2 regions of the Streptomyces sp. NBC_01803 genome follow, and region 2 is predicted to be linked to the other one. Evidence: riboswitches for the same ligand, from Rfam matches in the RefSeq annotation. Region 2 holds a riboswitch; the other holds the start of a gene.
The links. Region 2 has a riboswitch for cobalamin ahead of OIE51_RS09065 (ribonucleoside-diphosphate reductase subunit alpha). Riboswitches for the same ligand answer to the same signal wherever they lie in the genome.
Positions count from the first base shown of each region.

Region 1: it holds a riboswitch for cobalamin, as region 2 does, so the genes downstream of both, OIE51_RS23140 (cobalamin biosynthesis protein) here and OIE51_RS09065 (ribonucleoside-diphosphate reductase subunit alpha) in region 2, are expected to answer to the same signal.

Region 1 is NZ_CP109073.1:5,089,948-5,099,583, forward strand. It holds gene OIE51_RS23135 (cobyric acid synthase) at 1-848, opposite strand, end outside; gene OIE51_RS23140 (cobalamin biosynthesis protein) at 1,061-1,996, opposite strand; cobalamin riboswitch at 2,130-2,256, opposite strand; gene OIE51_RS23145 (hypothetical protein) at 2,341-2,532, opposite strand; gene OIE51_RS23150 (inorganic phosphate transporter) at 2,529-3,797, opposite strand; gene OIE51_RS23155 (class II aldolase/adducin family protein) at 3,868-4,548, shown strand; gene OIE51_RS23160 (alpha/beta hydrolase) at 4,853-5,998, shown strand; gene OIE51_RS23165 (hypothetical protein) at 6,175-7,563, shown strand; gene OIE51_RS23170 (ABC-F family ATP-binding cassette domain-containing protein) at 7,761-9,359, shown strand.
Region 2 is NZ_CP109073.1:2,116,070-2,125,705, forward strand. It holds gene OIE51_RS09045 (carbon starvation CstA family protein) at 1-1,935, shown strand, start outside; gene OIE51_RS09050 (CstA-like transporter-associated (seleno)protein) at 1,932-2,144, shown strand; gene OIE51_RS09055 (DUF2079 domain-containing protein) at 2,309-3,751, shown strand; gene OIE51_RS09060 (GNAT family N-acetyltransferase) at 3,799-4,338, shown strand; cobalamin riboswitch at 4,328-4,493, shown strand; gene OIE51_RS09065 (ribonucleoside-diphosphate reductase subunit alpha) at 4,628-6,979, shown strand; gene OIE51_RS09070 (ribonucleotide-diphosphate reductase subunit beta) at 7,039-7,995, shown strand; gene OIE51_RS09075 (D-Ala-D-Ala carboxypeptidase family metallohydrolase) at 8,100-8,834, opposite strand; gene def (peptide deformylase) at 8,966-9,595, opposite strand.

The DNA.
Region 1 (9,636 bases), 3.0 Mb from region 2:
TCCGTGAAGTTGGACATCAGCGGGATGGCGACGACGGTGACCCGCAGCACGTCCCGGCCGTGCGGCGGGGCGGCGCTCGCCTCGCGGACGGTGCCGCGCAGGGACATCCGCAGGCCGTCCTCCTCGTCGATGCCCAGGCCGTGCCGGTGCGGGAGGACCCCGAGCACAGGCCGCCCGGTCAGCCCGCGCAGCATGTCCAGGCCCGGGGTCAACAGGCTCTGATCGCCACGGAACTTGTTGACGACATAGCCCGCGACCAGCGCTTGGTCCGCGGCGGCCAGCAGGGCGGTGGTGCCGAAGAAGGAGGCGAAGACGCCGCCCCGGTCGATGTCCCCGACGATGACGACGGGCAGCCCGGCGGCGCGGGCCAGGCCCATGTTGACGATGTCGCCGCGCCGCAGGTTGATCTCGGCGGGACTGCCCGCGCCCTCGCAGATCACGGCGTCGTACTCGGCGCGCAGCCGGTCCAGGCAGTCGGTGACGGTCGGCAGCAGCCGGGTCTGGCGCTCGGTGTGGTAGCCGCGTGCCGTGACCTCCCCGACGGGCCGCCCCAGCAGGACGACCTGACTCCCGCGATCGCTGCCGGGCTTGAGCAGCACGGGATTCATCAGCGCGCTCGGCTCGACCCGGGCGGCGGCGGCCTGCATGGCCTGCGCCCGTCCGATCTCGGCGCCGTCGCGGGTGACGAAGGAGTTGAGCGACATGTTCTGCGCCTTGAACGGCGCCACCCGCACTCCCTTCCGCGCGAGCCACCGGCAGATCCCGGCGGTGACGACACTCTTCCCCGCGTCGGACGTGGTCCCGGCGACGAGCAACGCCCCCCCGCGCCGTACCGGACCGCGCCGCACTGGACCGTGCCGCGGGGACGGCAGGGCGGGAGGGAGCGGGGCTTCGCCCGGGCCGGCGTCCGCCGGTCGGTTGACCGCGCCGCGTGGTGCGGGTTCGTGCGGGTCCGGGGCCGCGCCGGCGGCGTCGCCGCCCGGGTCGGGCGTCGGAGTGGGCTTCTCGGTCCCGTCCCGCTGGGGCGCGAGTGAGGGGTGCGGGAGCTCGTACGGGTCGTTCACCTTCGGGCCTCCCGTGCGTAGCTCGCCGCGCAGCAGGCGGCCAGGGTCAGGGTGCCGATGCGGCGTGAGAGGCGGATCGCGCGGTCGATGTCGGCGAAATCCACTGGGCGACCAGCGGCGTTGAGCACCGGACGGTGCTCCACCCGTCCGCCGTAGGAGAGCGTGCCGCCGAGGCGGACGCCCAGCGCGCCCGCGAACGCGGCTTCCACCGGGCCCGCGTTGGGGCTCGGGTGGCGGTGCGCGTCGGCCCGCCACACGCGGGCGGCGGCGCGCGGCCGGGGGCCGGCCACGGTGGCCAGGACGGCGGTGAGCCGGGCGCCCGGCCAGCCCGCCAGGTCGTCCAGCCGGGCCGAGGCCCAGCCGAACCGGCGGTAGCGCGGCGAGAGATGGCCGACCATCGCGTCCAGCGTGTTGACCGCGCGGAACGCGGCGAGCCCCGGCACTCCGGCGATCGCGCCCCAGACGAGCGCGCCGACGACCGCGTCCGAGGTGTTCTCCGCGACCGACTCCACGACGGCCCGCGCCAGCGCCGGTTCGTCCAGCGACAACGGGTCGCGCCCGCAGAGCCGGGGCAGCAACTCCCGTGCCCGCGCGACGTCTCCGGCCGCCAGCGCGTCCCCGAGGCCGCGCGCCTCCCGCGCCAGGCTCGTGCCGCCGAGAACGGCCCAGGCGGCCATGGCCGTTACCGCGCCGCGCCCCGCGTGTCCCCGCGTGAGCCCGGCGAGTGCCGCCGCCCCCGCGGCCGTTCCGCCGACGCACAGCGCGGTGTGCAGCACACCGGCGGCCCGGTGGTCGCGCCACAGACGGCGTTCGAGGGCGGCGGCGGCACGGCCGAAGGCGGCCACCGGATGACCCCGGCGCGGGTCGCCGGTGAGGAGATCGCCGAGGTAGCCGAGGGCCAGGCCGTACGCCGTCGCGTGCGATGCGCGCATGACGTCAGCCGGCCGTTGTGGTACCTCGTGCGGATGCGGCGCGGTGCGGATGTGGCGGGGGCAGGAAGGAGCCAGTCATGGCGGTATGTCCTCACTCAGGGTCCGCGCCCTGGTTCGACGTGACCGGCGGTGAGAGTCTCCTGGCTCCCGGATCGGCGCTTCCCCCGGCCTTCCAGCCCCTGACGGGACCGTGACGTTCGGTGGGGGAGCACTCCCCGGTGACAGTGGCGGGACCGCGCCGGATTCGCACCGGCTTCCTCTCCTGCCGCCGTTTGGCATCGTTGAGTCCACCATGGGCCGGAAGCGGCGTCAACTCCCTGTTGAAGCCGCTCCCGGCCCGTGGACTACGTCGCGACGATCCAGATGCCGTAGCCCACGGCCGCCGCGCACGCCGTGAAACACAGGTAACCGGCCGAGCGCACCGCCGACTTGGCGGACCCGGTGCGGATGCCCACCGAGAACAGGCCGACCACGGCCAGCGTCAGCAGCACCGAGACGACAATCACTTGGCCGAGAACGGCCCAGTCGATGTTCACAGCGACACCTCGGGAGCGGGAGTGGCGGCGGGAGCCGCGGTAGCGGCGGGCGCGGCGATGACGACGCGCACCGGACCGGGCACGGCCCCGACCGCGTCCCGCTCCTGGGCCGTGCCCGGGTCCATCCCCGTGCCCGGGTCCATCTCCCTGCCCGCGTCCACCTCCGTGTCCAGGACGTTGGAGTGGTCGACCGGCCGGCGGCGGGCCAGCGCCCAGCTCGCGACCCCGGCCGTGACGAGCAGCACCGCCACCGCGCCCACACCCCAGTCGCCCCGGTCCGCCAGCAGCGCCCCGGCGGCGCCGATCAGCCCGGCCGCCGGGAGGGTCAGGCCCCACGCCAGGACCATCCGCGAAGCGGTGGACCAGTGGACCACGCCGCCCTTGCGGCCCAGGCCGCAGCCCATCACCGCGCCCGAGCAGACCTGCGTGGTGGACAGCGCGAACCCCATGTGCGAGGAGGCGAGGATCGTGGTGGCCGCGCTGGTCTGGGCGGCGAAGCCCTGCGGCGGCCGGATGTCGGTGAGGCCCTTGCCCATGGTGCGGATGATGCGCCAGCCACCGAGGTAGGTGCCGAGCGCGATGGCGGCCCCGGCGGAGCCGATCACCCACAGCGGCGGGTCCGAGCCGGGGTCCAGCGTGCCGCCGGCGATCAGTGCCAGCGTCATGACGCCCATCGTCTTCTGCGCGTCGTTCGTGCCGTGCGCGAGGGAGACGAGCGCGGCGGAGGCGATCTGTCCCGTCCGGTATCCCTTGGCCGCGGTCTTCTCGTCGGCGCCGCGCGTGACGCGGTAGGTCAGCCGGGTGGCCAGCAGCGCCGCGAGCCCGGCGACCAGCGGGGCGGCCACGGCCGGTACCAGGACCTTGGTGACGACGGCGTCCCCGTTGACCGCGCCCGAGCCGACCGAGGCGAGCGTCGCGCCGATCAGGCCGCCGAAGAGGGCGTGCGACGAACTGGAGGGGAGGCCGGCCAGCCAGGTGAGCAGGTTCCATACGATGGCCCCGGCCAGCCCGGCGAAGATCACTTCGGGCTGGACGCCCGCCTCTTCGTCGATGATGCCGCCGGAGATCGTCCGCGCGACCTCGACCGAGAGGAAGGCGCCGAGGAGGTTCAGCGCCGCCGACATGGCCACGGCGGCCTTGGGCCGCATGGCACCGGTCGAGATCGTGGTGGCCATGGCGTTGGCCGTGTCGTGGAAGCCGTTGGTGAAATCGAACGCCAAAGCCGTGATGAGCACGATCGTGATCAACAGCGTTATGTGTTCCATGTACCCGGACAATCGCTCGGCGGGCGGGGGGACAAACGCCGTTAACGTAAGGTGAATAGGTGAACGAAAGATGAACTGGCGGCATCGGATCGTCCTGCGCCGAAACGTTCCGTCCACGTGGCGCGAGGCGTGGCGCGAGCTGATCGACCGGGCACGCCGGACGGTGACGGACGGCCTCGTCGTCGGCACCTCGGGAAACCTGTCGGTCCGCGTGGACGACACCGTCCTGGTCACCCCCACCGGCGTCCCCTACGAACGCCTCGGCCCGGCCGACCTCCTCGCCGTGGACCTGACCGGCCGCCCCCGCGCCGGCTCCCTCGCCCCGACCAGCGAGCTGCCGATGCATCTGGCGATCTACGGCGCCACGGACGCCACCGCCGTCGTCCACACCCACGCGGTGCACGCGACGGCCGTCTCCACCCTCGTGGACGAGCTGCCCGCCATCCACTACATGACCGCCGCCCTCGGCGGCCCGGTCCGCGTCGCGCCGTACGCCACCTACGGCAGCGAGGAGCTGGCCACCCACATGCTCGCCGCCCTGCGCGACCGCACCGGCTGCCTGCTGCGCAACCACGGCACGATCGTTCACGGCCGCAGCCTGCGCCAGGCGTACGACAACACGGCCCAGCTGGAGTGGATGTGCCGTCTGTGGCTCACCGCCACCGCCGTCCCGGGCCGCACCCCGACCCTGCTGCCGCCGGAAGAGCTGACGAAGGTCGCCACCAAGCTCCGCACCTACGGCCAGCGTTAGCGTCCCGAGCCGGAGATTCCCCGCCGGTCCGGGACGGGGGCGCGTCGGCGCCGCCCGTCGCGCGGCGAACCAACCGGAGAACCTCCGACCCCGAGCACCGGCCGGGTCTCTCGTCCGGATCTTCGCGGGGCCACGACGCTCCCCGGGGCGCGCCGCCGCGCCGCCGCGCCGCGCCCGTACGGCCACGGACGAGCCGTGGCCCGATCCCCGCAGATCGGGCCACGGCAGGCCCCGGCCGCCGCTCGCGGCCCGCTTCTCGCCGCCCGAATGGCGGTACTGGGCCATCGCGCCCATGCTGGAAGGCATGCGTCGGCACACGACGGCGGCCATGGCCGCCACCACCCTGCTGGGAGCCGGAGCGGCCGTCGCCACGGTCGCCGCCGGACGTTGGGCCGTGGGAGCCGCACTGGGGTCCTCGCGGCGACCCCGGCCCGCCGGGTTCGGCGGGGAACGGCTCGCCGTGCACGCCACCGGCCCCGGCCGCGTCACCCTCACCCGGTCCGTCGGGTCCCGGCGCCCGGGCACCTATGGCCTCACCGCCCGTGGTCGCCACGCGGTCGTCGGGCCCGTCCTCGACGACGTGTTCGGCGGCCCCGACACCGTCGTGCGGAAGCTGGAGCGCGTCGTCGGCGGTGATCTCGCCCCCGGCACCACCGTCGAGCTCACCCCCCAGATCCACACCGGCGATCCGCGCACCGCCCTCGGCATCCCGTTCACCGACGTGTCCGTCCCCGGCGAGAGCGGCCCGCTGCCCGCCTGGTTCGTGCCCGGCCCTCGCACCACCTGGGTCATCGCCCTGCACGGTCTCGGCGCCACCCGCGAACACCCCCTGAACCTCCTGCCGTTCCTGCGCGAGCAGCGTTTCCCGGTCCTCATCCCCGTCTACCGGGGCGACCCCGGCGCCCCCCGCTCCCGTGACCGCGTCAACCGCCTCGGCGCCGACGAGTGGCGCGACGCCGAGGCCGCCGTGCGGTACGCCGTCCGCTACGGCGCCGAGCGCGTCGTCCTCTACGGCTGGTCCGCCGGCGGCGCCATGGCCCTGCGCGCCGCCGTCCGGTCGCCGCTCCACGCCCAGGTCGCCGGCCTCGTCCTCGACTCGCCCGTCCTGGAGCCCGCCGCCACCTTCCGCTCCCTGGCCGCCGACCACGGCGTGCCCGCCCGGCTGCTGCCGTTCGCGCTCGGCGCGGCCAACGGCGGCTTCGGCCTCGACACGGACGAACGCCCTCCCGGCCACCCCACCGGCCACGGCGGCGCGCCGCTCCCCGTCATGATCTTCCACGGCCCCGACGACAGCGTCGCGCCCTGGCGCGCATCCCGGGAACTGGCCGCCGAGCACCCCGAGAGCGTCACGCTCCACACCGTCCCGAACGCCGGGCACGCCGCCATGTGGAACGCCGATCCGGCCGCCTACGAGGAGCGCCTGCGCCGCTTCCTCACGCCGCTCATGTGAGCCGCCGAAGCCGAGGTTTGGGCTTTCACTGCCCCAGCGGTGAAACTGCTCAGGTGACGTTCCGAACTCCGCGTGAGCCCCGGTTGCGACTTGTCCCACAAACGCCTCAACAGCGCGCCGCCGCGCACCGGGGTACGCCCCACGGTAGACGTACTCCCGCCCCGCCGCCGCGCGGCGTGGCCCCGCAGGACCAGCTCGCCCGCCAGGCCCGCGCGCTCCTGGCCGACGCCGTCCGCCTCGCCCACTGGGCGCAGCGCACCGGCCGCTCGCCGGAGGCCGCCGCCGAGGAGGCCGCGGCGGACCTGGGACTGACCCGGCACGCGGTGCGTGACCACTGGGGACGCGCCCGCCTCGCCGGGCTGATCGAGCAGGCGCCGGACGCCCCGGACAGCGGCGGCGTCCGCGCCGGCTGGCGACTGCGCGCCTGGCACCGCGACGACACGGCGGCCCTGCGCGGCTGGGTCGCGCTCTTCGACGCCTGGTCCCTGGCCCGGCCCGCGCCGCCGGACGCCGACCCGGGCACGGTGGCCGATGTCGTGGCCGCCGTGCCGCAGCTCCTGTCCGTCATGCGGCTCTCCGACGGCCCGGTGACGGCGGCCGGCTTGATCGACCTGCTGCTCCAGCGCATCACCGAGCTCCGCGCCGACCGCGACCCGGCCACCACCACCGAGGCCCCGGCCACCGAGGACCAAGCCACCACCGAGGCCCCGGCCACCGAGGACCAAGCCACCGACAGCGCCCAGGACAACGCCCCCCGGACGTCCGACCCCCGGGGCATAACGCCCCCGGCCGGCGCGGCCCGCCCCCAGGAGACCCCCGAGCTCGTCCGCCTCCTCGGCTGGGCCCTGGACGCCCTGGCCTCGGTCGGCGCCCTCACCCTCCACGCGCGCGGACGGCAGCCCGTCCGGGCCCGCCTCACCGAGCTGGGGAGCTGGGCCATGTGGACGAAGCTGGAGCACATCTGCATCGCCGCCCAGAGCCCGGCCGGCAACATCGAGCAGTCCGCCGTGGGCATGCTGCGCGGCTGCACGCACCTCACGCCGGGCCCGGCCCGTGCCGAGTACCGCGCCTGGCTCGCCGCCCGCCCCACCGGCCCGGCCGTCACCGAGCTGCTCGACGCCGCCCGTGGCGAGGACGCGCTGATCCGGGGCCTCGCCTTCGAGGCCCTGCGCGTGGTGGGCGCGCCCGCCCTGCCCGCCATAAGGGACGCCGCCGTCGAGCCCGTGCTGCGCCCCTACGCGCTGCTGTGGCTGGCCGACCACGAGGCGGGCGACCCGCGCGACGCAGCCGACGACCCGCTCGGCGTGCTCACCCGCACCGAGGCCACCTGGCTCTGGGTCGACACCGCCTCCGCCGCCCATGAACACGGCGCCGAACGCCTGCTGCTCGACCATCTCGACGCCGCCCCGCAGCCCTCGGTCACCGAGCTGATTGACGAGATCCGCGTCTGCGGCCACCCGCGCACCGTCCAGGTGCTGCTGGCCCTGGCCGCCGCCCACCCCGACCCGGCCCTCGCCAAACGGGTCCGCCGGGCCGCGTTCCAGGTGCATAACGGGGGAGCCTGATGCGGCGCGCCACCGCCCCGTGCCCGCCGGCGTCGCCGCGCGCGGAAAACGGTGCGGAAAACGGCGCGGAAAACACATTGCGCCGCGCCGTTAGAATGAATCGTATGGACACGGACACACCGCTCCTCGCGTAGCGGACGTAGCCGCACCGCCCGCCGGCCCGTACGTCCCGCCCCACCCGCCTCTGGAGTCCGTCCATGATCACCGCCACCGGCATCGAGTTGCGCGCCGGAGCCCGCGTCCTCATCGAATCCGCTTCCTTCCGCATCGCCACCGGCGACCGCATCGGTCTCGTCGGCCGCAACGGCGCCGGGAAGACCACCCTGACCAAGTGCCTGGCCGGTGAAGGCGTCCCGGCCGCCGGGACCATCACCCGGGGCGGCGAGGTCGGCTATCTGCCGCAGGACCCGCGCACCGGCGACCTCGATATCCTCGCCCGCGACCGCATCCTCGCCGCGCGCGGCCTGGACAGCGTGCTGCGCGGCATGCGCCAGAACGAGCAGCTGATGGCCAGCGGCGAGGGCTCGGTCCGCGACCGCGCGATGAAGAAGTACGAGCGCCTGGAGACCGAGTTCCTCACCCGGGGCGGCTACGCGGCCGAGGCCGAGGCCGCCACCATCGCCGCCAGCCTGGGACTGCCCGACCGCGTCCTCGGCCAGCAGTTGCACACCCTCTCCGGCGGCCAGCGGCGCCGTGTCGAGCTGGCCCGCATCCTCTTCTCGGACGCCGACACGCTCCTGCTCGACGAGCCGACGAACCACCTGGACGCCGACTCCATCGTCTGGCTGCGGGACTTCCTGCGGACGTACCGCGGCGGTCTCGTCGTGATCTCCCACGACATCGCCCTGATCGAGACCGTGGTCAACAAGGTGTTCTACCTCGACGCCAACCGGTCCCGGATCGACGTCTACAACATGGGCTGGAAGCAGTACCAGGTCCAGCGCGAGGCTGACGAGAAGCGGCGCAGGCGCGAGCGCGCGAACGCCGAGAAGAAGGCCGCCGCCCTCAACACCCAGGCCGACAAGATGCGCGCCAAGGCCACCAAGGCCGTCGCCGCGCAGAACATGGCGCGTCGTGCCGAGCGGCTGCTCTCCGGCCTGGAGGCCCAGCGCCAGTCCGACAAGGTCGCCAAGCTGCGCTTCCCCGACCCCGCGCCGTGCGGCAAGACCCCGCTGACCGCCGAGGGCCTGTCCAAGTCCTATGGCTCGCTGGAGATCTTCGCCGACGTCTCGCTCGCCATCGACAAGGGTTCCCGCGTCGTCATCCTCGGCCTCAACGGCGCCGGCAAGACGACGCTGCTGCGGCTGCTCGCCGGCGCCGAGAAGCCCGACACCGGCCAGGTCACGCCGGGCCACGGCCTCAAGCTGGGGTACTACGCGCAGGAGCACGAGACGCTCGACCCGGACCGCACCGTGCTGGAGAACATGCGTTCGTCCGCCCCCGACCTGGACATGGTGGACGTGCGCAAGACGCTCGGCTCGTTCCTCTTCTCCGGCGACGATGTCGACAAGCCGGCCGGAGTGCTCTCCGGCGGCGAGAAGACCCGCCTGGCGCTGGCCACCCTCGTGGTCTCCTCGGCCAACGTGCTGCTGCTGGACGAGCCGACGAACAACCTGGACCCCGCCAGCCGCGAGGAGATCCTCGGCGCGCTGCGCGGCTTCACGGGCGCGGTCGTCCTCGTCACGCACGACGAGGGCGCGGTGGACGCGCTCCAGCCCGAGCGGATCATCCTCTTGCCGGACGGCGTGGAGGACCTGTGGAGCGCCGACTACGCGGACCTGGTCGCCCTCGCCTGAGCCCGACCGGGGCAGTCGTTTGTGATCATGCCCGGTGGATCATTCGGCCGACGCTTGATCATTCATCTGAGTGAGAGCTGTCGTATCCCGGCGTGTCGCGGCGGCGGTGCGGGGAACGGGCTGTCGACCGCTTCTGAGCTGCGCTTTTCGCATCCCGGGCGGGGGGCTCTGGGTCCGTTTGTCCCGGCCTGCCCGCCCGGCTGCGGTCCGCTTGTCGTACGGACGTAGACGAATGGGTGGCCAGGAAGATGGATAGGGGTGATCATGAGAGTCCAGA
Region 2 (9,636 bases):
CCCACCGACCGGCGGGTGCTGCTCGGCCACCACTTCGCCGGCATCTCGGGCGCCGGACCGCTGGTCGGCCCGGTGCTCGCGGCGCAGATGGGATATCTGCCCGGCACCATCTGGATCGTCGTCGGCGTCATCTTCGCCGGGGCCGTCCAGGACATGGTGGTGCTCTTCTTCTCCACCAGACGCGACGGCAAGAGCCTGGGCCAGATCGCCCGCGAGGAGATCGGCCCGGTGGGCGGCGTCGCCGCGGTGATCGCGATCTTCAGCATCATGATCATCCTGCTGGCGGTGCTGGCCCTCGTCGTCGTCAACGCCCTGGCCGAGTCGCCCTGGGGCGCGTTCTCGGTCGGCATGACCATCCCCATCGCCCTGTTCATGGGCGTCTACCTGCGCCATCTGCGGCCGGGGAAGGTCGCCGAGGTCACCGTCATCGGCGTGGCCCTGCTGCTGCTCGTCATCGCCGGGGGCCGCTGGATCGCGGAGTCCGACCTCGCCGCCGCGTTCACCCTCGATCCCCGGACCCTGGTGATCTGGCTGGTGCTCTACGGCTTCGCGGCCTCGGTGATGCCGGTGTGGCTGCTGCTGGTGCCGCGCGACTACCTGTCCACGTTCATGAAGATCGGCACCATCGGGCTGCTCGCCCTGGCCATCGTGGTCACGCTGCCCTCCCTGAAGATGGAGGCGGTCACCGACTTCGCGGCCAACGGCGAGGGGCCGGTCTTCGCCGGCTCGCTCTTCCCGTTCGTCTTCATCACCATCGCCTGCGGCGCGGTCTCCGGCTTCCACTCGCTGATCTCCTCGGGCACCACTCCGAAGATGATCCAGAAGGAGAGCCAGATCCGCACCATCGGCTACGGCGCGATGCTGATGGAGTCCTCGGTCGCGATGATGGCGATCACCGCCGCCTGTGTGCTGGACCCCGGCGTGTACTTCGCGATGAACGCGCCGCCCGCCGCCATCGGCGACACCGTGCAGTCGGCGGCGGACACCATATCCTCCTGGGGGTTCACGCTCACCCCGGAACAGCTCACCGCCGCCGCCGAATCCGTGGAGGAGGAATCGCTGCTCTCCCGCACGGGTGGGGCGCCGACCCTCGCGCTCGGACTGGCCGGGATCCTGGCCGACGTCATCGGCGGCGACAGCATGATGAGCTTCTGGTACCACTTCGCGATCATGTTTGAGGCGCTGTTCATCCTTACCGCCATAGACGCCGGCACCCGGGTCGGCCGGTTCATCCTCCAGGACGCGCTGGCGAGCGTGCATCCCCGGCTCGGCCGGCTGCGCTCCTCGGCCTGGCTGCCCGGGGTGTGGCTGACCAGCGCGATCGTGGTGGCGCTCTGGGGCTATCTGCTGTGGGTCGGGGTCAACGATCCGCTCGGCGGCATCAACACGCTCTATCCCGTCTTCGGCATCTCGAACCAGCTCCTCGCGGCCGTCGCCCTGGCCATCTGCACGGTCCTGCTGGTGAAGTCCGGCCGGCTGCGCCACGTGTGGGTCACGCTGCTGCCCCTGACCTGGGTCTCGCTGGTCACTCTCACCGCGAGCTGGCAGAAGGTCTTCTCGGGCGACCCGGCCGTCGGCTTCCTCGCCCGTCGCGATCTGTACCAGGACGGCATCGACGGCGGCCGACTGCTCACCGGAGCCCAGGACATGGGCGACATGCGGACCATCGTGAACAACGCGACGGTGGACGCGGCCCTGTCCGCCGGGCTCGCGCTGCTCGTCCTGGTGATCTTCGCCGACGCCCTGCGGGTGTGTGTGAAGGCGGTACGGAACCCCGGCTCCGCGCGCCCGCGTGAGTCGCCGTACACCCCGTCCCGGCTGATCGCCCCGGCCGGGCTCATCCCGACCCGGGCGGAACGGGCCGAGCTGGCCGCGGCCGGGCTCGGACCCGGCGGCGGCATCCCGGCGGGCCCCGAGAAGGAGGTACGGGAGTGAAGCTGACCGCCGCCCCGCGCCGGGCCGCCGCCTGGCTGCGCTGGTACGTCACCGAGTTCACCGGGGAGAACGCCTACGACCGCTATGTGGAACGGACCCGCCGCGCGGACCCGGCGGCACGGGTCCTGAGCCGCCGCGAGTTCGAGCACCGCCGCGTCGACGAGCGGTACGCCGATCCGCGCGACGGCCACCATCGCGGCTGCTGCTGAGACCCGGCGGTCGCCGCCGGCCCGGGCCGTCACTTTTCGTGAGGGGACGGTTCGGGCCGGTTTTTTTGCCCGGGGGTTGTCAACCGGTGGCGGGGTGTGGAGCGTATTCGCAGCAGAGATCCCGGCTCCCCCGGCCGGTGACCGCCTCCCGACCCGGTGCCCCGATGATCATGACCTCCCCGCCCGCCACCACCGACGGCGCGACGGACACGCCGCCGCCCGCGCGAATACGCCCGGCGGCGGTCGGCCGGCGCGACCCCTACCTGCTGGCCCTGGCCTTCTTCGCCGTCTACGCGGCGCTGTCGGTGACCCGTTACCGCCGCTTCGAGAACCGCTCCTGGGATCTGGGCATCTTCGAGCAGGTCGTCCGCTCCTACGCCGGCCTGAAGGCCCCGGTGTCGGACCTCAAGGGCGCCGGCTTCCCGATCCTGGGCGACCACTTCAGTCCGATCACCGCGCTGATCGCCCCGTTCTACCGGGTGTTCCCGACCCCGGTGACCCTTCTCGTCGCCCAGGCCGCGCTGTTCGCCCTCGCGGTCGTCCCGGTGACGCGCGCCGCGGCGTTCCTCCTCGGCCGCGCCCGGGGCGCGGCGATCGGCGTGGCCTACGGGCTGTCGTGGGGCGTGCAGCGCGCCGTCGACTTCGACTTCCACGAGATCTGCTTCGCGGTGCCGCTGATCGCCTTCGCGCTGGAGGCGGTGCTGCGGGAGCGCTGGCGCGCCGCCCTGTGCTGGGCGCTGCCGCTGCTGCTCGTCAAGGAGGACCTGGGGATGACGGCCGCGGCCCTCGCGATCGTCGTCGCCGTCCGGGCGCGCCGGGCGCGGCACGGCCGGGCCGCGCCGACCGCGCTGGCCGTCGCCGCGTTCTGCGTGCTGGCCTGCGGCCTGATCGTCAGCGTGGTCATACCGGGCTTCAACACGGGCGGCGAGTACGACTACTGGACCAAGCTCGGCGAGGACGGCGGCGGGCCCCTCGACCAGCTCCTGACCGGCGGCGAGGAGAAGTTCCGCACGCTGCTGTGGGTGCTGGTGCCCACCACCGGGCTGCTCGCGCTGCGTTCACCGCTGCTGATCGCCGCGCTGCCGACGCTCGGGTGGCGCCTCGTCTCCCAGGAGCCGCACTACTGGAGCACCGACTGGCACTACAGCGCCGTCCTGATGCCCATCACCGCCCTGGCCCTGACCGACGCCCTCGACCGCGCCCGCCACTCGCCGCGGCCCTGGCTGCGCGCGTACGCCCACCACGTGCCGGCCGCGGCCGTGGCCGCCGCGCTGGCGCTGAGCACCACCCTCCCCGCCGCCGCGCTGACCCGCGCCGACACCTACCGCGCGGGACCGGCCGCCGAGGCGGGCGCGCGGGTGCTGGCGGTGGTGCCGGACGGCGCGGAGGTGGCGGCCAACGTCCGCCCGATCTCCCATCTCACCGGCCGCTGCCGGGTGTTCTGGATCGGGCAGGGCGACGGCGGAGCGCCCGAGTATCTCGCCTACTACGACGCCTCCCGGACGGCGCGCTCGGTGGTCGCCTACGCCCGGCAGCTCTATCCGGAGGCCGAGTACGCCGTCCTGGCCGAGGAGGCGGGTTTCTTCGTGCTGCGCACGCGGCGCTGAGCGATAACCGGGTGAGAATTGTCAGACCCCTCGGTCACACTGCGTGCATGGACATCGTGATCAGGGACGCCGGGCCGGAAGAGTACGACGCGGTGGGCGAGCTGTGCGCCCGGGTCTATCTCGGGGACGGCCTGCTGACGTTCGGGGCGGACGACGAGTATCTCGTGGAGCTGCGGGACGCCGCGCGCCGCGCGGCCCACGCCGAGCTGCTGGTGGCGGTGGGCACGGCGGGCGGGGTGGCGGGCGAGCTGCTCGGGACGGTCACCTTCGTGGGGGATGGCGGGGAGTTCGCCAATATCGCCCGGGAGGGCGAGGCCGAGTTCAGGATGCTGGCGGTGCGGCCCGAGGCGCGTGGCCGGGGGGCGGGCGAGGCGCTGGTGCGCGAGTGCCTGCGACGCGCCCGGGCGCGGGGGCTGAAGCGTGTCATCATTTCCACTCAGTCGCACATGCACACGGCGCATCGGCTGTACGGGCGGCTGGGGTTCGTTCGGGCGCCGGAACGCGACTGGGCGTTCCTCGCCGGGCACCTTCTTCACGCATTCGCAGTTGACCTTGCTCCCAGGCGAGACCAACGGCACAACATATAGGGGCTCTCGCATCCACCAGCACTAGATGTATGCTCAACTCGCTGTCGCCGCAGGGAATCCGGTGCGAATCCGGAGCTGTCCCACAACGGTGTGCGATGGGCTGTTTCGTGCTGCCCATGGCGAGTCCGGCCACCCGCGAACGGCATCGAACAGTCCGGGCCTCGCGAGTGGGGCCGGTGGCGGACACGCGCTCATGTCTTTGCTGTGCCACAGCCGTGGCACCCGCATGCCTTCGCGCGCCCGCCACCCCGCCCCCGTCGGGGCCATCGCGAACCGAGGGAGAGACCGAGTGACCATCGCACCCGTCGCACCCGTGGAGCCCGCCACAGCCGCGCTGTCGCGCACGCTGGCCGAGCTGACCGCCGACCTGCCCGCCGCCGACCCCGGCCGCGTCACGGAGGCGGTCGCCCGCGGAACCCACCCCGGCTCGGACGAGGCCGGCCGGCGGGCGCTCGCCATCGAGGCCGCCGCCGGGCTCATCGCGGAGGAGCCGGCCTACTCGCGGCTCGCGGCCCGGTTGCTCACCCTCGCCATCCGGGAGGAGGCCGCCGGGCAGGGCGCGGTGTCGTTCTCCGCGTCCGTCGCCGTGGGTCACCGCGAGGGGCTGATCGCCGACCGCGCCGCCGCGTTCACCGCGCGGCATGCCGACCGGCTGGACGCGCTCGTGGAGCGGGCCGTCGCGGACGGCGCCGACGACCGCTTCGAGTATTTCGGGCTGCGCACCGTCGAGTCCCGCTATGTGCTGCGGCACCCGATCACCCGCAAGGTCATCGAGACCCCGCAGCACTTCCTGCTCCGGGTCGCCTGCGGACTGGCCGAGGACGACTCCGAGCGGGCTCTCGACGAGGTGGCCGAGCTGTACCGGCTGACCCACTCCCTGGCCTATCTGCCGTCCTCCCCCACCCTGTTCAACTCCGGGACGCGCCACCCCCAGATGTCCTCCTGCTATCTGCTGGACTCCCCCCGGGACGAGCTGGACTCGATCTACGAGCGGTACCACCAGATCGCCCGGCTCTCGAAGCACGCCGGCGGGATCGGCCTGTCCTGGTCCCGGATCAGGGCCCGGGGTTCACTCATCCGGGGCACCAACGGCACGTCCAACGGCATCGTCCCGTTCCTGCGCACCCTCGACTCCTCGGTCGCCGCGGTGAACCAGGGCGGCCGGCGCAAGGGCGCGGCCTGCGTCTACCTGGAGACCTGGCACGCGGACATCGAGGAGTTCCTCGAACTGCGGGACAACACCGGGGAGGAGGCCCGCCGCACCCACAACCTCAACATCGCGCACTGGGTTCCGGACGAGTTCATGCGCCGGGTCGAGGCGGACGCCGACTGGTCGCTGTTCTCCCCGGTGGACGTGCCCGGGCTGGTGGACCTGTGGGGCGACGACTTCGACGCGGCGTACCGCCGGGCCGAGGCCGAGGGCCGGGCGCTGCGGACCGTGCCCGCGCGGCAGTTGTATGCCCGGATGATGCGGACCCTCGCCCAGACCGGCAACGGCTGGATGACGTTCAAGGACGCGGCCAACCGCACGGCCAACCAGACCGCGCGGCCCGGCTCGGTCGTGCACTCCTCGAACCTCTGCACCGAGATCCTGGAGGTCACCGACGACGGCCAGACCGCCGTGTGCAACCTCGGCTCGGTCAACCTGGCCGCGCACCTCGGCGCCGACGGCGCGGTGGACTGGGACCAGCTGGACGCCACCGTCCGCACCGCCGTCACCTTCCTGGACCGGGTGGTGGACATCAACTACTACCCGACCGGAGAGGCCGCCACCTCCAACTCCCGCTGGCGGCCGGTCGGTCTCGGCGTGATGGGCCTCCAGGACGTCTTCTTCCGGCTGCGGCTGCCGTTCGACTCTCCCGAGGCCCGCGAGCTGTCCACCCGGATCGCCGAGCGGATCATGCTCACCGCCTACGAGACCTCCGCCGACCTCGCCGAGCGGCACGGCCCGCACCCCGCGTGGGTCGACACCCGCACCGCCCGGGGCGTGTTCCACCCCGACCACTACCCCGACGCCGAGCCCACCTGGGCCGCCCGCTGGCTCGCCCTGCGCGCCCGCGTCGCCCGCACCGGCCTGCGCAACTCGCTGCTGCTCGCCATCGCCCCGACCGCCACCATCGCCTCGATCGCCGGGGTGTACGAGTGCATCGAGCCGCAGGTGTCCAACCTGTTCAAGCGCGAGACGCTGAGCGGGGAGTTCCTCCAGGTCAACGCCTATCTGGTGGCGGAGCTGAAGCGGCTGGGCCGCTGGGACGCCGCCACCCGGGAGGCGCTGCGCGCGGCGAACGGCTCGGTGGCCGCGCTGCCCGGACTGCCGGACGAGGTGCGGGAGTTGTACCGCACGGCGTGGGAGATCCCGCAGCGCGCCCTGATCGACATGGCCGCCGCGCGCACCCCGTATCTGGACCAGAGCCAGTCGCTCAACCTGTTCCTGGCCGCGCCGACCATCGGCAAGCTCAGCTCGATGTACGCCTACGCCTGGAAGCGCGGTCTGAAGACGACGTACTACCTGCGCTCCCGCCCCGCCACCCGGATCGCCCAGTCCGCCCGGGTGTCCGCGCCCGTCGCCGTCGCCGTCGCGGAGCCCGAGGCCGTGGCCTGCTCCCTGGAGAACCCCGAGTCCTGCGAGGCGTGCCAGTGACCACCCCGGCCGACCCCAAGAGCCTGCTCGACCCGGGCTTCGAGCTGACGCTGCGCCCAATGCGCTATCCCGAGTTCTACGACCGGTACCGGGACGCCATCAAGAACACCTGGACGGTGGAGGAGGTCGATCTGCACTCGGACGTGGCCGACCTGGCGAAGCTCTCCCCCGGCGAACGGCACATGATCGGCCGCCTGGTGGCGTTCTTCGCGACCGGCGACTCGATCGTCGCGAACAACCTGGTGCTCACCCTCTACAAACACATCAACTCCCCCGAGGCGCGGCTGTATCTGTCCCGGCAGCTCTTCGAGGAGGCGGTGCACGTCCAGTTCTATCTGACGCTGCTGGACACCTATCTGCCCGATCCGGACGAGCGGGTGGCGGCGTTCGCGGCCGTGGAGAACATCCCGTCCATCCGCGAGAAGGCCCAGTTCTGCTTCCGCTGGATGGACGCGGTGGAGAAGATCGACCGGCTCGAAACGGCGGCCGAGCGGCGCCGTTTCCTGCTCAACCTGATCTGCTTCGCCGCCTGCATCGAGGGCCTGTTCTTCTACGGCGCCTTCGCCTACGTGTACTGGTTCCGCTCGCGCGGCCTGCTGCACGGTCTGGCCACCGGCACCAACTGGGTGTTCCGGGACGAGAGCATGCACATGGACTTCGCGTTCTCGGTGGTGGACACGGTCCGGCGCGAGGAGCCCGGCCTGTTCGACGAGGGGCTGGAGCGCGAGGTCACCGCGATGCTGTGCGAAGCCGTCGAGGCCGAGCTCCAGTTCGCCCGCGACCTGTGCGGCGAGGGGCTGCCGGGTATGAACACCGAGTCGATGCGCGCCTATCTGGAGTGCGTGGCCGACCAGCGGCTGGTCCGGCTCGGCCTGAAGCCGGTGTTCGGCTCGGAGAACCCGTTCTCCTTCATGGAGTTGCAGAACGTCCAGGAGCTGACGAACTTCTTCGAGCGCCGCGCCTCCGCCTACCAGGTCGCGGTCGAGGGGACCGTCTCGTTCGACGACGACTTCTGACAGGGCGCCGCCGCCGGGTGCTTCCCGGCGGCGGCGCACGGCCCGCCCCGGTGCGGGGCGGGGGCGGACCGTCGCCGCCGTGGACCGCTGTGGTCGGTCCGCGCTCAGACGCCGCAGTTCGGGGCGGACCAGGTCTGCGAGGACTTGTGCGCCAGGTGCGTGTGGTCGTTGTGGTCCGGGTAGCCGGGGCCGAGGATCTCGCGGAAGCCGTGGTAGCGCGCCCGCTGGGCCAGGGTGCACAACGACGGGCTGCCGACCAGGTCGACGGCGTCCCCGTACAGGTGACGGCTGGTGGAGGAGCCGCCGGCCGCGCTGTTGCAGGCGTAGGACCGGAAGCCGCTGCTGGTGGTGATCGCCACATCGCCCAGGGCGTGCCGCATCGCCTCCAGCCGCCACATGTTGACCAGGGCGTTCGCCCGCGCCTGGGAGGCGCTGACCGCGCCGCCCGACCAGTCCGAGTTGCAGCGGTTCATCTCCGCGTAGGAGAAGTGGATCGGCGTGCAGTCGTCGTCCTGGAGGGCGTAGAGCTTGGTGAACGTCTGCGATCCGGCGACGCCGTCGGCCGCGAGCCCGTACGCGGACTGGAAGCGCTGGACCGCCGCCGCCGTGGCCGGACCGTAGTCGCCGTCGAGCGCGAGCACGTTGCCGTAGCCGGGGTAGCCGGAGACCCGGATCTGGAGCTGGCGCACGTCCTCGCCCTGCATGCCCTGGCTGAGGGTGCGGCCCCAGGTGTAGCAACCGTCGGCGTGGGCGGTGCCGGCCGTGGTGACCGTCCCGACCAACGCTGCTGACGCGACCATGACAAATGTGAGCAGGATGCGTACCGCGCGTCTGTACATGCCGCCTCCGTGGGGTGAGAGGTAGATAGCTCCGAGGGTGGCCCATCGGTCAACGCGCGTCAACCATGCGAGCGGGACGTCAGAGGTCCGGCCCTGTGACGACGTCCCGCCGCTCTTCTCCCCGGCGCCGACTAGGCGTTGGGCACCGTCTCGTAGCGCGGCGTGCCCTCGTCCATCATCGCCAGCGCCTTCTTCCGGTCCCGCTTGGAGAGCCGGTCGATGTACAGGCGGCCGTAGAGGTGATCCGTCTCGTGCTGGAGGCAGCGGGCGAAATACCCGGTGCCGCGCACCGCGATCGGCTCGCCCGCCGCGTCCTGGCCGCGCACCACCGCGTAGTCCGGGCGCGGCAGCTCCCAGTAGGCGGTCGGGACGGACAGGCAGCCCTCGTTGTTGTCGTCCAGCACCCGGGCGTCGGCGGGGAGCTCGTCCAGCACCGGGTTGCAGACGACGCCGACATGCCGGACGCCGTCGTCGTCCATGCAGTCGTAGACGAAGACCTTCAGGTCCACACCGATCTGGTTCGCCGCGAGCCCCACGCCCTCGGCGGCGCGCTGGCTGGCGAACATGTCGTCGATCAGCGCCGCGAGTGTGTCGTCGAACTCCGTGACGTCCTGGCATTCCTTGTGCAGCAGCGGATGGCCGACGACGGTGATCGGCCGGGCCGTGCCGCGCTCGCGGTACGCCTGCTCCCGCTCCGCACAGTCGTGCGTGTCGTCGATGAACTCGTCGCTGACCCGCTCATCGGTCTCTTGCTGCGCCATGTCGGCCTGTACGCCTTTCGGTGATGCTCCGCGCTGATCCA